DNA from 3 places in the Brevibacillus schisleri genome. Region 2 is predicted to be linked to each of the others. Evidence: predicted binding sites of a transcription regulator. Region 2 holds the regulator's gene; each other region holds the start of a gene.
What was found. The regulator LexA, encoded in region 2, represses DNA repair genes until DNA is damaged. The targets are predictions, from matches to a motif close to CGAACATATGTTCG.
Positions count from the first base shown of each region.

Region 1: a site for LexA is predicted at 1,720-1,733, ahead of uvrB (excinuclease ABC subunit UvrB). Genes of this name have one in related genera too.
Region 3: a site for LexA is predicted at 1,686-1,699, ahead of ruvC (crossover junction endodeoxyribonuclease RuvC). Genes of this name have one in related genera too.

Region 1 is NZ_JBVNDM010000001.1:5,984,126-5,987,393, reverse strand. Features, by position in the region: gene ACUUHJ_RS28365 (hypothetical protein) at 1-635, shown strand, start outside; gene ACUUHJ_RS28360 (flagellar hook assembly protein FlgD) at 699-1,631, opposite strand; gene uvrB (excinuclease ABC subunit UvrB) at 1,812-3,268, shown strand, end outside.
Region 2 is NZ_JBVNDM010000001.1:3,797,055-3,800,322, forward strand. Features, by position in the region: gene crcB (fluoride efflux transporter CrcB) at 32-397, opposite strand; gene ACUUHJ_RS17630 (DUF896 domain-containing protein) at 494-691, opposite strand; gene yneA (cell division suppressor protein YneA) at 768-1,103, opposite strand; gene lexA (transcriptional repressor LexA) at 1,266-1,889, shown strand; gene ACUUHJ_RS17645 (DUF456 domain-containing protein) at 1,940-2,425, opposite strand; gene ACUUHJ_RS17650 (DUF4269 domain-containing protein) at 2,534-3,109, shown strand; gene ACUUHJ_RS17655 (hypothetical protein) at 3,196-3,268, shown strand, end outside.
Region 3 is NZ_JBVNDM010000001.1:2,093,555-2,096,822, reverse strand. Features, by position in the region: gene ruvB (Holliday junction branch migration DNA helicase RuvB) at 1-507, opposite strand, end outside; gene ruvA (Holliday junction branch migration protein RuvA) at 512-1,129, opposite strand; gene ruvC (crossover junction endodeoxyribonuclease RuvC) at 1,126-1,626, opposite strand; gene ACUUHJ_RS10395 (hypothetical protein) at 1,789-1,980, opposite strand; gene ACUUHJ_RS10390 (hypothetical protein) at 2,113-3,198, shown strand.

The DNA of each region.
Region 1 (3,268 bases), 2.2 Mb from region 2:
ACAAGATATCTCGAATGGCTACCTTTCCTGAGGGAAGCACTAACGGTGAGCAGCATCATCTCCTCGTGACGGATGCAAAGACTGGTGAACTGCTTCAATTTTCCACAAAGGTGAACAATCCGCAATGGTCTAATGTGAAAACGGATAAGAAGCGGGATCGGATGGAAGCGGATAAGCTTTTAAAAAGACTGACTCCGTCTGGAAACAATCAGATCCAAATAACGGAGGATGGAGATGAAAGGTACACCTCGATCATAGCTGATCCCCTTATGAACGGCATTCCAGTTTATGGGGTCAATCAGAGTGTGGAGAACGGGATGTATACGATTCGGATCGATTCATGGACGAGTACATGGGATCAGGTGAGCATAAACAAACCGGCCAGTGTCAAATACCCGGCCCGTTCTCAAGCCCTTAAAGAACAAGTGGCCATGACCCGATTACTGCAAACCTATCCACTTGAGCTGACCTATATCCACCAGCCAGATTATAAGAAGAACACGATTATCTGGAAGCTCGGCTATGACCTTTCGTTTCGCCAAACTCGCTCACATTGCTTTAGCGGGGGAGAATTTAAAGTAGATGATACATTTTATGTGGATGCGATAACCGGAAAAGTGATCGTAAACGAATAGGAATTTGTAAAGAAAAAGCCGCCTTCTCCGATTTCGAAGATGTGCGGCTTTTTGTATAGGATTCTAGGCAGTTGCTTCGAATCCTGTGATTTGATTGAGAGCGACTTTTTTATCATCCTGGAGGACGAATTCGACGACTCCGTTTTTCATGCTGACAGCTTTGACCACTCCGGAAAGAGGAGTATTAGTATTGGTGCCGTCTGGGTTTGTCTGAGACTGGTTGTACGTGATGTTGTAGCCGATCATTTGCGCATAGGCAAGGGAGTTGCCCATTGTTCTGTTTTCAGGTTTCACCGTCATGCCTACGATTTCTTCGGCTTTTACGGTTGATCCATTATCCAGTTGGAATTGTGCGGTACCGTTTTTGGTGGTAAAGCCAGTGATGACGCCATTCAAGATTTCATCAACCTTGGAAATGTCGTTTTTGGTATCTGGATTGCCATCCCGGTCGACTTCCTTTGTTACTTTATAGGAAATCTCACGACCGATCATTTCCATGTACTTCACGCTGTTGTCGAGCGTATTGCCAGCCAGACCTTGCGATTCCAATCCGGAGACGTCTGCCAGCGGAATCGGTGTCGATTCGCCTGCGATACGGAAGTAGATTTTGCCTTGATCCATGTAGACGGCATCAAGTACGCCTTCTTTCTTCTCCGTCTTAGTTTCTCCCGTCATCTCGTCTTTTGTAGTGAGAGAATACGAAGCAGTACGACCTACCAGCTTTTCATACTTATCCAAAGTGACCATGCTGTTGTTCGATTGCTCCATCAGCGTGGTCATTTTTGTGATTTTTTCTACCATGGTCAGCATGCTTGTTTGCTGGATGAACTGAGAGTTGTCCATGGGGGACATAGGATCCTGATGCTTTAACTGCTCCAGCATGAGCTTCATAAAGGCATTTTGGTCGAGCTCCGTGGTGAATTCCTTTTTGCCTTTATAGCTCATATGCGGTTGTATATAAGGGTTATTTTTGACGGTTGATCCGGTATCTGACATGTCAATCCTCCCTGAAGGTGGCGAGTCTATCTGCGTATGTTTGTACTTCCTTCATGTTATATCGGAAAAATCGGTGGAAAGATGAAGACAAACGTTTGTTCGAATTTTGGGCTTAAACTAGCCGGAATTGTGTTATAATGGAAGTAGAAACAGTCATGCTATGAGGAGATGAACGAGGGAATGGAGCGTTTTGAATTGGTATCGGAGTTTCAACCGTCCGGTGACCAGCCAACCGCCATTGCCGAGCTGGTGGCAGGGTTACAGGCTGGCAAGCGACACCAGACATTGCTGGGTGCGACGGGAACGGGAAAGACTTATACGGCTGCCCAGGTAATTGCTCAGGTGAACAGGCCAACACTCGTGATGGCACACAACAAAACTCTGGCCGCTCAGCTCTGTGCAGAGTTTAAGGAGTTTTTCCCGAACAACGCGGTGGAATACTTCGTCAGCTACTACGATTACTATCAACCCGAAGCATACATTCCCCAATCGGATACGTTTATTGAAAAAGACTCGAGCATCAATGAGGAGATCGACAAGCTCCGCCACTCGGCTACCAGTGCGCTGTTTGAACGCCGAGATGTGATCATCGTTGCCTCCGTCTCCTGCATTTACGGATTGGGTTCGCCCGAGGAGTATCGGGAGCTGCTCTTGTCTTTGCGTGTTGGTATGGAAACAGGACGGGACGAGATATTGCATCGTCTGGTCGATATCCAGTACACACGCAACGACATCAACTTCACGCGCGGTACGTTCCGTGTGCGGGGTGACGTCGTGGAGATTTTCCCTGCCTCAGAGAGTGAGCAGGCGATTCGCGTTGAGTTTTTTGGAGATGAAATTGAGCGGATTACTTCGATTGACGTGCTGACCGGCGAGATTTTGGGACAGCGTGATCACATTGCCATCTTCCCTAAATCTCACTATGTGACACGCGAGGAGAAAATGAAGCTGGCTGTCCAAAGCATTGAGGCCGAGCTGGAAGAAAGACTGAAAGAATTCCGTGATGCGGGCAAGCCCCTGGAAGCACAGCGACTGGAGCAACGCACGCGGTACGATATTGAGATGATGATGGAGATGGGCTTTTGCTCCGGGATCGAAAACTACTCGCGCCATCTGACGGGACTGCCTGCCGGGCATGCTCCGTATACCTTGCTGGATTACTTCCCAGAAGATTTTATCGTCATGATGGATGAGTCGCATATGACCTTGCCGCAGGTGCGGGGGATGTATAACGGTGACCGCGCACGGAAGGATGTACTGGTCGAACACGGATTCCGTCTGCCCTCTGCACGCGATAACCGCCCACTCAAGTTCGAGGAGTTTGAAGCAAAGCTAAAACAAGCGATCTACATTTCGGCTACACCTGGTCTTTATGAGCTGGAACACAGTCCGGAAATGGTGCAGCAGGTGATTCGTCCGACAGGCTTGATTGATCCAACGGTTACGGTACGTCCGATCAAAGGACAGATTGACGATTTGATTGGCGAAATTCAAGCCACGATTGCGAAAAATGAGCGAGTTCTCGTCACGACTCTGACAAAGAAAATGTCTGAGGATTTGACGGACTATCTGAAAGAAATCGGAATCAAGGTCCGCTATCTTCACTCGGATATTAAAACGATTGAGCGGATGCAGAT
Region 2 (3,268 bases):
CCCCCTCACATGTATCGTGTCTTTGAACGTATTAGGACCATTGCCTGGCCAGCCATATTCCAACCGCACATGAAAGTAGACCGACTCCCAAACTGAGAAGAGCATATAATGTGCCCCGCAACAGATGTCCTTCTCCCCAAAAAGTGACCACTTCCAAGGAGAAGCTAGAGAATGTCGTAAATCCTCCCATGACACCCGTTGCAAATAAGAGATAGAGTGTTGGAGATAAAATGCCTCGTTCTTTCCCCAGCACGAACAAGATGCCAATGATCAAGGATCCACAGACATTGGCGATCCAGGTTCCCCACGGCCATTCCGGCTGATTTGCGAGTAAAGACAATAGGTAGCGCACAAGAGAGCCAACTGCTCCGCCAACCGCCACAGCTATCCACGCCATCACTTTCCCTCCCTGGCTATCAAAGCGTTATGTCTGTCACAGAAAAAGACACCCTAGCGTCAAGCGAGGATGTCTGTCGTATCAGTAATTGTTATCTTACTGTTTTGGCTTATTTTCTTCAAGGTCTTCCACATAACGGATGGAATCCAAATTTGCTCTCAGTGAAAGCTTAACGGCGTCAATGTACTTTTGGCGCAATGCTTTTTGCTCGAGCTTTTCCTCTTCAGTTAAACCTTCTTCGCGAGACTTTTTGACCAATTCGTTAATGCGTTTAATTTCTGCGTCAGATACCACTGCTGGTTCCTCCCACTCTGTAGTAGTGCCGCTTCATTATACCACATTCGAATGATCCCGCAAGACAGCCGAACACTTACGGCATATCAGGCATGATCAGAGTCTGCCCCGGGTAAATCCAGTTGCTATCCAAACCGTTCGCTTCCTTGATTTCTATGAGATAGTCACGAACATCCGTATGCTGATCTGAGTAGCGAACGGCTAACGACCATAGACTATCTCCGGATTGTACGGTTACTTCTATGCCTTGTGGCTCGTCCATTGGCGAAGCAGCAAACACTAGTTCGGTCAACAAGTAAAAAAAGAGAGTAAATGTAATAAGAAACAAGAGTGCTTGACCTCTCGTGATACCAAAACGAACACGACGTTCTTCTTTTTTCTCGAAACGATTACGTACTGTCGATGAATTCATGATAATGGCCTCCTTACAAACATACGTTCTGTTCTCTTGTAAACTCATAATAAATGAGAACATATGTTCATGTCAACAACGAAACGAACTTATGTTTGTCGAACGCAAGCTCCCATGGTATAATATAGGAAAATATGTTCGAGAAATCAGGGGTGTCTTTCTATGTCAAAATTATCGAGTAGACAACAAGCCATCATCGAGTTTATACGAAAGGAAGTTCGTGATAAAGGCTATCCGCCTTCTGTACGTGAAATTGGAGAGGCTGTCGGACTCGCTTCCAGCTCAACGGTACATGGTCATTTGGCACGCTTAGAGAAAAAAGGCCTCATTCGTCGAGATCCTACCAAACCTCGCGCCATCGAATTGCTTTCAGATGAAGATCGTTTTCAAGACAATTTCGAAGACTCTGTCGTCCGTGTGCCAGTAATCGGAAAAGTAACCGCTGGACAGCCCATTACAGCCATTGAGGATGTGGAAGAATACTTCCCGCTTCCAGACAATATCGTGACTTCCGACAAGGTCTACATGCTGCGTGTCTCCGGGAATAGTATGATTGATGCCGGAATTCTCGACGGAGACTACGTCATTGTTCGCCAACAGCACGTAGCGAACAATGGTGACATTGTCGTAGCCATGACAGAAGAAGATGAAGCGACCGTCAAAAGATTTTTCAAAGAAAAGAACCACTTCCGTCTCCAACCGGAAAATGCCACGATGGAACCGATCATTCTGGAGCATGTCACCATTCTCGGTAAAGTCATTGGCGTCTATCGCCTCATTCACTAGTTTCCACGTAAAAAAGGACAGCCTCGGCTGTCCCTTTTGTTTTCTATATGTTATCTGGCGATAAAAAACCAGATGATCATCGTAACTTGCAAGATGACTTTTACAACCGCACTGCCCAAAAATCCAATCAGTGAGCCTACCCCCGCTTTCACCGCTCGCTCCATCGATTGCTTCTGCACCATCAACTCTACGAGAACGACGAATACGAACGGCAAGATCAGCATACCAAACGGTGGGAAAACGAAAATTCCGAGGATAATTCCGACCGCTGCAGCAACGGACGACCACTTTGACCCCCCATACTTTTTCACGAAGTACATGTTCGTCAGCAAGTCAGCACCGTAAAGCAGAATGCTTAGAACGGCCATTCCCCACCAAAAGGATGCCGGCAATCCCGCTCCCGGATCTGCAATGAAAAAGTGATAGAGCAAAAAGCCCGCCCACAACAAGATCGTATCAGGTAAAACGGGTAAGAAAATTCCTGCGATGCTTAACAGGAACAATAACACAACCACAACCCACAAAAGTATTTCCATCCACTACACTCCCTTCATTTAGGTATACGAGTGATTACCAATTTCGTTGCGCACTTATTCACTTTTGTCTACACTATTTTAAAAGAAAGTGGACATGGGGGTAGTTTCATGAAAAATTGGCATGATCTCTCTTACTTGAGCAGAGGAACGATGCGCCAAAAAGCGGCGTGGGAAGCGATTCAACAGACGCATATCATGGAAGTACTAGCCGATTACCGTCCAGTGCTTGCCGGAACCATCCCATTGGACATTGATGTTGAGCAAAGCGATCTGGATATTATTTGCGAGAGCCATGATCTGGATCAGTTTGAGCTGGTTGTCCGTAAAGCATTTGGCTGCTTGTCCAGATTTGAATTGACAAAACTCGATCTAAAAGGGATTCCCACATGCGTTATTTCATTTTTCACAGCTGGCTTTTGGTTTGAATTGTTTGCACAACCGGTTGCTGTGGAAAAGCAAAACGCCTATCGTCATATGGACATCGAAGCACGATTGTTACATATAGGGGGCTTGGATGCGTGTATACATATCAGGGCTCTGAAGCAAGACGGCCTCAAAACAGAACCTGCATTTGCTCGATACTTTCATATTCCGGGTGATGATCCGTATGAGGCCTTGTTGCAATTGGAGTCGTTGACCGAACAGGAATTACGCCAAAGAGTTCAGCTCCTACGAAAGGATTAATCTGCTAGCAAATCTATCAACTTGCTGGAATCATAAGGGTAAACAGCGACTGGCGTTGCAACCGATCATTAAGGAGGACATACTAGATGGATTGGCTGATGGAGATACCATTCCCCACTGGAGAGAATCGGGTAGAAACAAACGTCGACTTCTCATTTA
Region 3 (3,268 bases), 1.7 Mb from region 2:
AAGCGGCGCGGAGAGCATTCCAGCCCGCGTCGTAGCCCCGACCAGTGTAAATGGCGGCAAATCCAAACGAACGCTGCGAGCGCTTGGCCCTTTACCGATAATGATGTCCAGTGCAAAATCCTCCATCGCCGGATACAGAACTTCCTCGACGCTTCGGTTGAGTCTGTGAATCTCGTCAATAAACAGGACATCGCCTTCTTGCAAATTCGTCAAAATCGCTGCCAAATCACCGGGACGCTCAATTGCTGGACCAGAAGTCGTGCGGATATTCACACCAAGCTCATTTGCAATAATTTGCGACAGAGTCGTCTTCCCCAGACCAGGAGGACCGTACAGCAGTACGTGGTCCAACGACTCTTTCCGCATTTTGGCCGCTTCAATAAAGATTTTCAGGTTTTCCTTCACATGCTGCTGACCGATGTATTCGTTTAAATAGCGAGGACGGAGGCTCAGCTCCGCCGCATCTTCTTCCCAATTCATATGCGTCGTGATGATCCGAGAATCCAAAATCCTACCCCCTCATGAGCAACGCAAGCCCTTGTTTGATGAGCTTTTCTACACCATCGCCCTCTTTTGATTTCTCAGACAGCGTGTTTCTGATTTTTTGCAGTTCACCATCAGAGTAACCCAGTGCAGTCAATGCATCGAGTGCTTCGTTCAGTGCAGACACAGCTTGCTCGCCTGCTGTCAAATCACCCGCTGCAACAGTCAAAATCGCAGATGGTGTGTACCCTACCAATTTATCCTTCAAATCGAGGATAATGCGCTGGGCTGTCTTTTTCCCAATCCCCGGAAATTTCGTCAAATAGGTAACATTCTCCTGTTGAACCGCCATCACTAGCTGCTCAGGCGTTGCAGCGGCCAGAATAGCCAGTCCGCCCTTTGGACCAATTCCGCTAACATCGAGCAGCTTGCGGAACAAATCGCGTTCGTCACGGGTGGCGAAGCCGTACAGCAGGATGGCATCTTCCCGCACGTGGTGGTGGGTAAACAATTTGGTTTTGTTGCCTTCATACCGAACGAATTGGTACGGGTTTGGGCAAAACAGTCGATAACCAATTCCACCCGTTTCGATAACTATGTATTCCGAATCGAGATAACTAAGTGTACCTTCTACAAAATCAATCATTTCTTGACCCCTTCCGAAATGGAAATGAACGCTCGAAACTGTGCGTGCGTAATCGCAATGCCCAATGCGTCCGCCACGTCGTCAGGCTTTGGTACTTCCTTTAACCGCAATAGGAGCTTCGTCATTTCCTGTATTTGCTTCTTCTCTGCTCCCCCGTATCCAGTCACAGCTTGCTTGACCTGCATCGGGGTATATTCATAGACCGGCACACCAGCCAGCTCTGCTGCAAGGATAATAACCCCTCGCGCTTGACCAACGGTAAAGGCCGTCGTCACGTTTTTATTAAAGAAAAGCTTTTCGACGGACATTTCATCAGGACGATAGGTTTCCAGAAGGCTCTGCATTGCCTCAAAAATCTGTTTCAATCTAAGCGGTACTGGCAATCCAGCTTCTGTTTGAATGCTTCCATATTGGACGGGACGCAATTGGCTGCCCTCTTTATCCACAACCCCGAAGCCAACAATCGCAATGCCAGGGTCAATTCCTAAAATGCGCATAGTCCACTCTCCGTGAGCAAAGATTCTACTCTCTACTGTAACACAAAGCACCCAAAAAGCGAACGTGTATTTCCATTTCATATCCAAGTTCAAAAAGTCGATTTTTTTAACAACCATAAAAAAACCCGTTCCTTATAAAAGGAGCGGGTTATACGGCGTCTGTTAGTGTTTGTTCATTCCGAATGAATCCGACACATCATGCTGCATGTGAGCATAGTCGTCTACGCCACTTTGCATGTGCTCTTTGATCTTGTTGATCTGTTGGTAATTGAGCTTGTTGTGTCCCTGGTTCAACTGAACGTACAAACGCTGATGGAACTGGTCTTTGTAGCTACCTCTAGGCATGGTAGACATGGTCTAAAGACTCCTCCTTCGATCACCGTATGAAATCAGTATGGCGTAAGCGCAATGGCGTTATGATACCAAGATTTACGCCACATAAGCCAGACATCTTATTGAAACGATAAGCTGTGGAGGTGTTGGTTGTTGCGCAGCAAAGTCCTTATTTTTTGTATCTATTTTTTCGCAATCGCACTGTCCATGCCGTACTCTGCGCTTGCCAAGGTCAAGAATGACATCAAGGTCACCGTTTCGGTGTCACCCGATTCCTCCTTCCAAACGACCATGTCCTTCCCTGATCGAAAGCAATTTTCGAAGCGGATATTGGGCTCTACTATCGAAGTCGCCTCCTATAACCCGCATTGGGTACGCGCTACATTGACCGTAAAAAAACGAATGTATGTATATGATCACGATGGTCAGCTTTATGAAAAAGAAATGCCACGTCGTTATGTGTTGGCAAACGATGTTCGCCAGCAGATCGAAGAAATGGTCAAGTCCGTAGAGGCAGTCCATTTTGCACAAGCCATTCCCTGGGAACAGGTGAAAAAAACGTTAAAACGGATGGAGTTCGGTACGGTAATTGATTTAGAGACAGGACAACGTTTTGATGTCCAGCGCAGAGCAGGTAGTCGCCATGCCGATGTTCAACCGTTGACGCGCAAGGATACACAGATCATGAAGAACATTTATCAGGGAAAATGGTCGTGGAAGCGCAGAGCCATTCTGGTAGAGGTAGACGGCACTTATTTTGCAGCCTCTATGCACGGAATGCCTCATGGTGCTGGTGCGATTAAAGGAAATGAATTCCCGGGGCATTTTTGCATCCACTTTTTTGGCAGCTCCACCCATCGACGCTCAGAGCCCGATCCCAGTCACAGCATGATGATTCTCAAAGCCTCCGGAGCACTTGCCACTACTCTAAAAGGGGCGTCACCTGAAGAATTGGTCGGCTATTTCCTCACCGCTCTGCATGAGCACGACACCCATTCGATGCGAATGACAACAGACGGTTTCACACTTCCAGAAGAACTGTCCGCGATCGAATCTGTGCGAACGTCAGAAATCGTTATCCCTTCTGATGAACGTGGTCCCCTCTTGATAGAGGTTCCTGTTCGGCTCGCGTACATCGCAGAGGAAGGCGGGAGTTTTCGACGAACATGGAAGTTTCTTTTGCGCCGTGAAGTCCCGGGGGAACGCTGGCGAATCATTGCGGTTGAACTAAATCCGTAGCCATGGAAACAAAAATCCCTTTCCAGTCCATACGTGCTTGTTACACGAAAGGCTCGAAAGGGATTTCTTT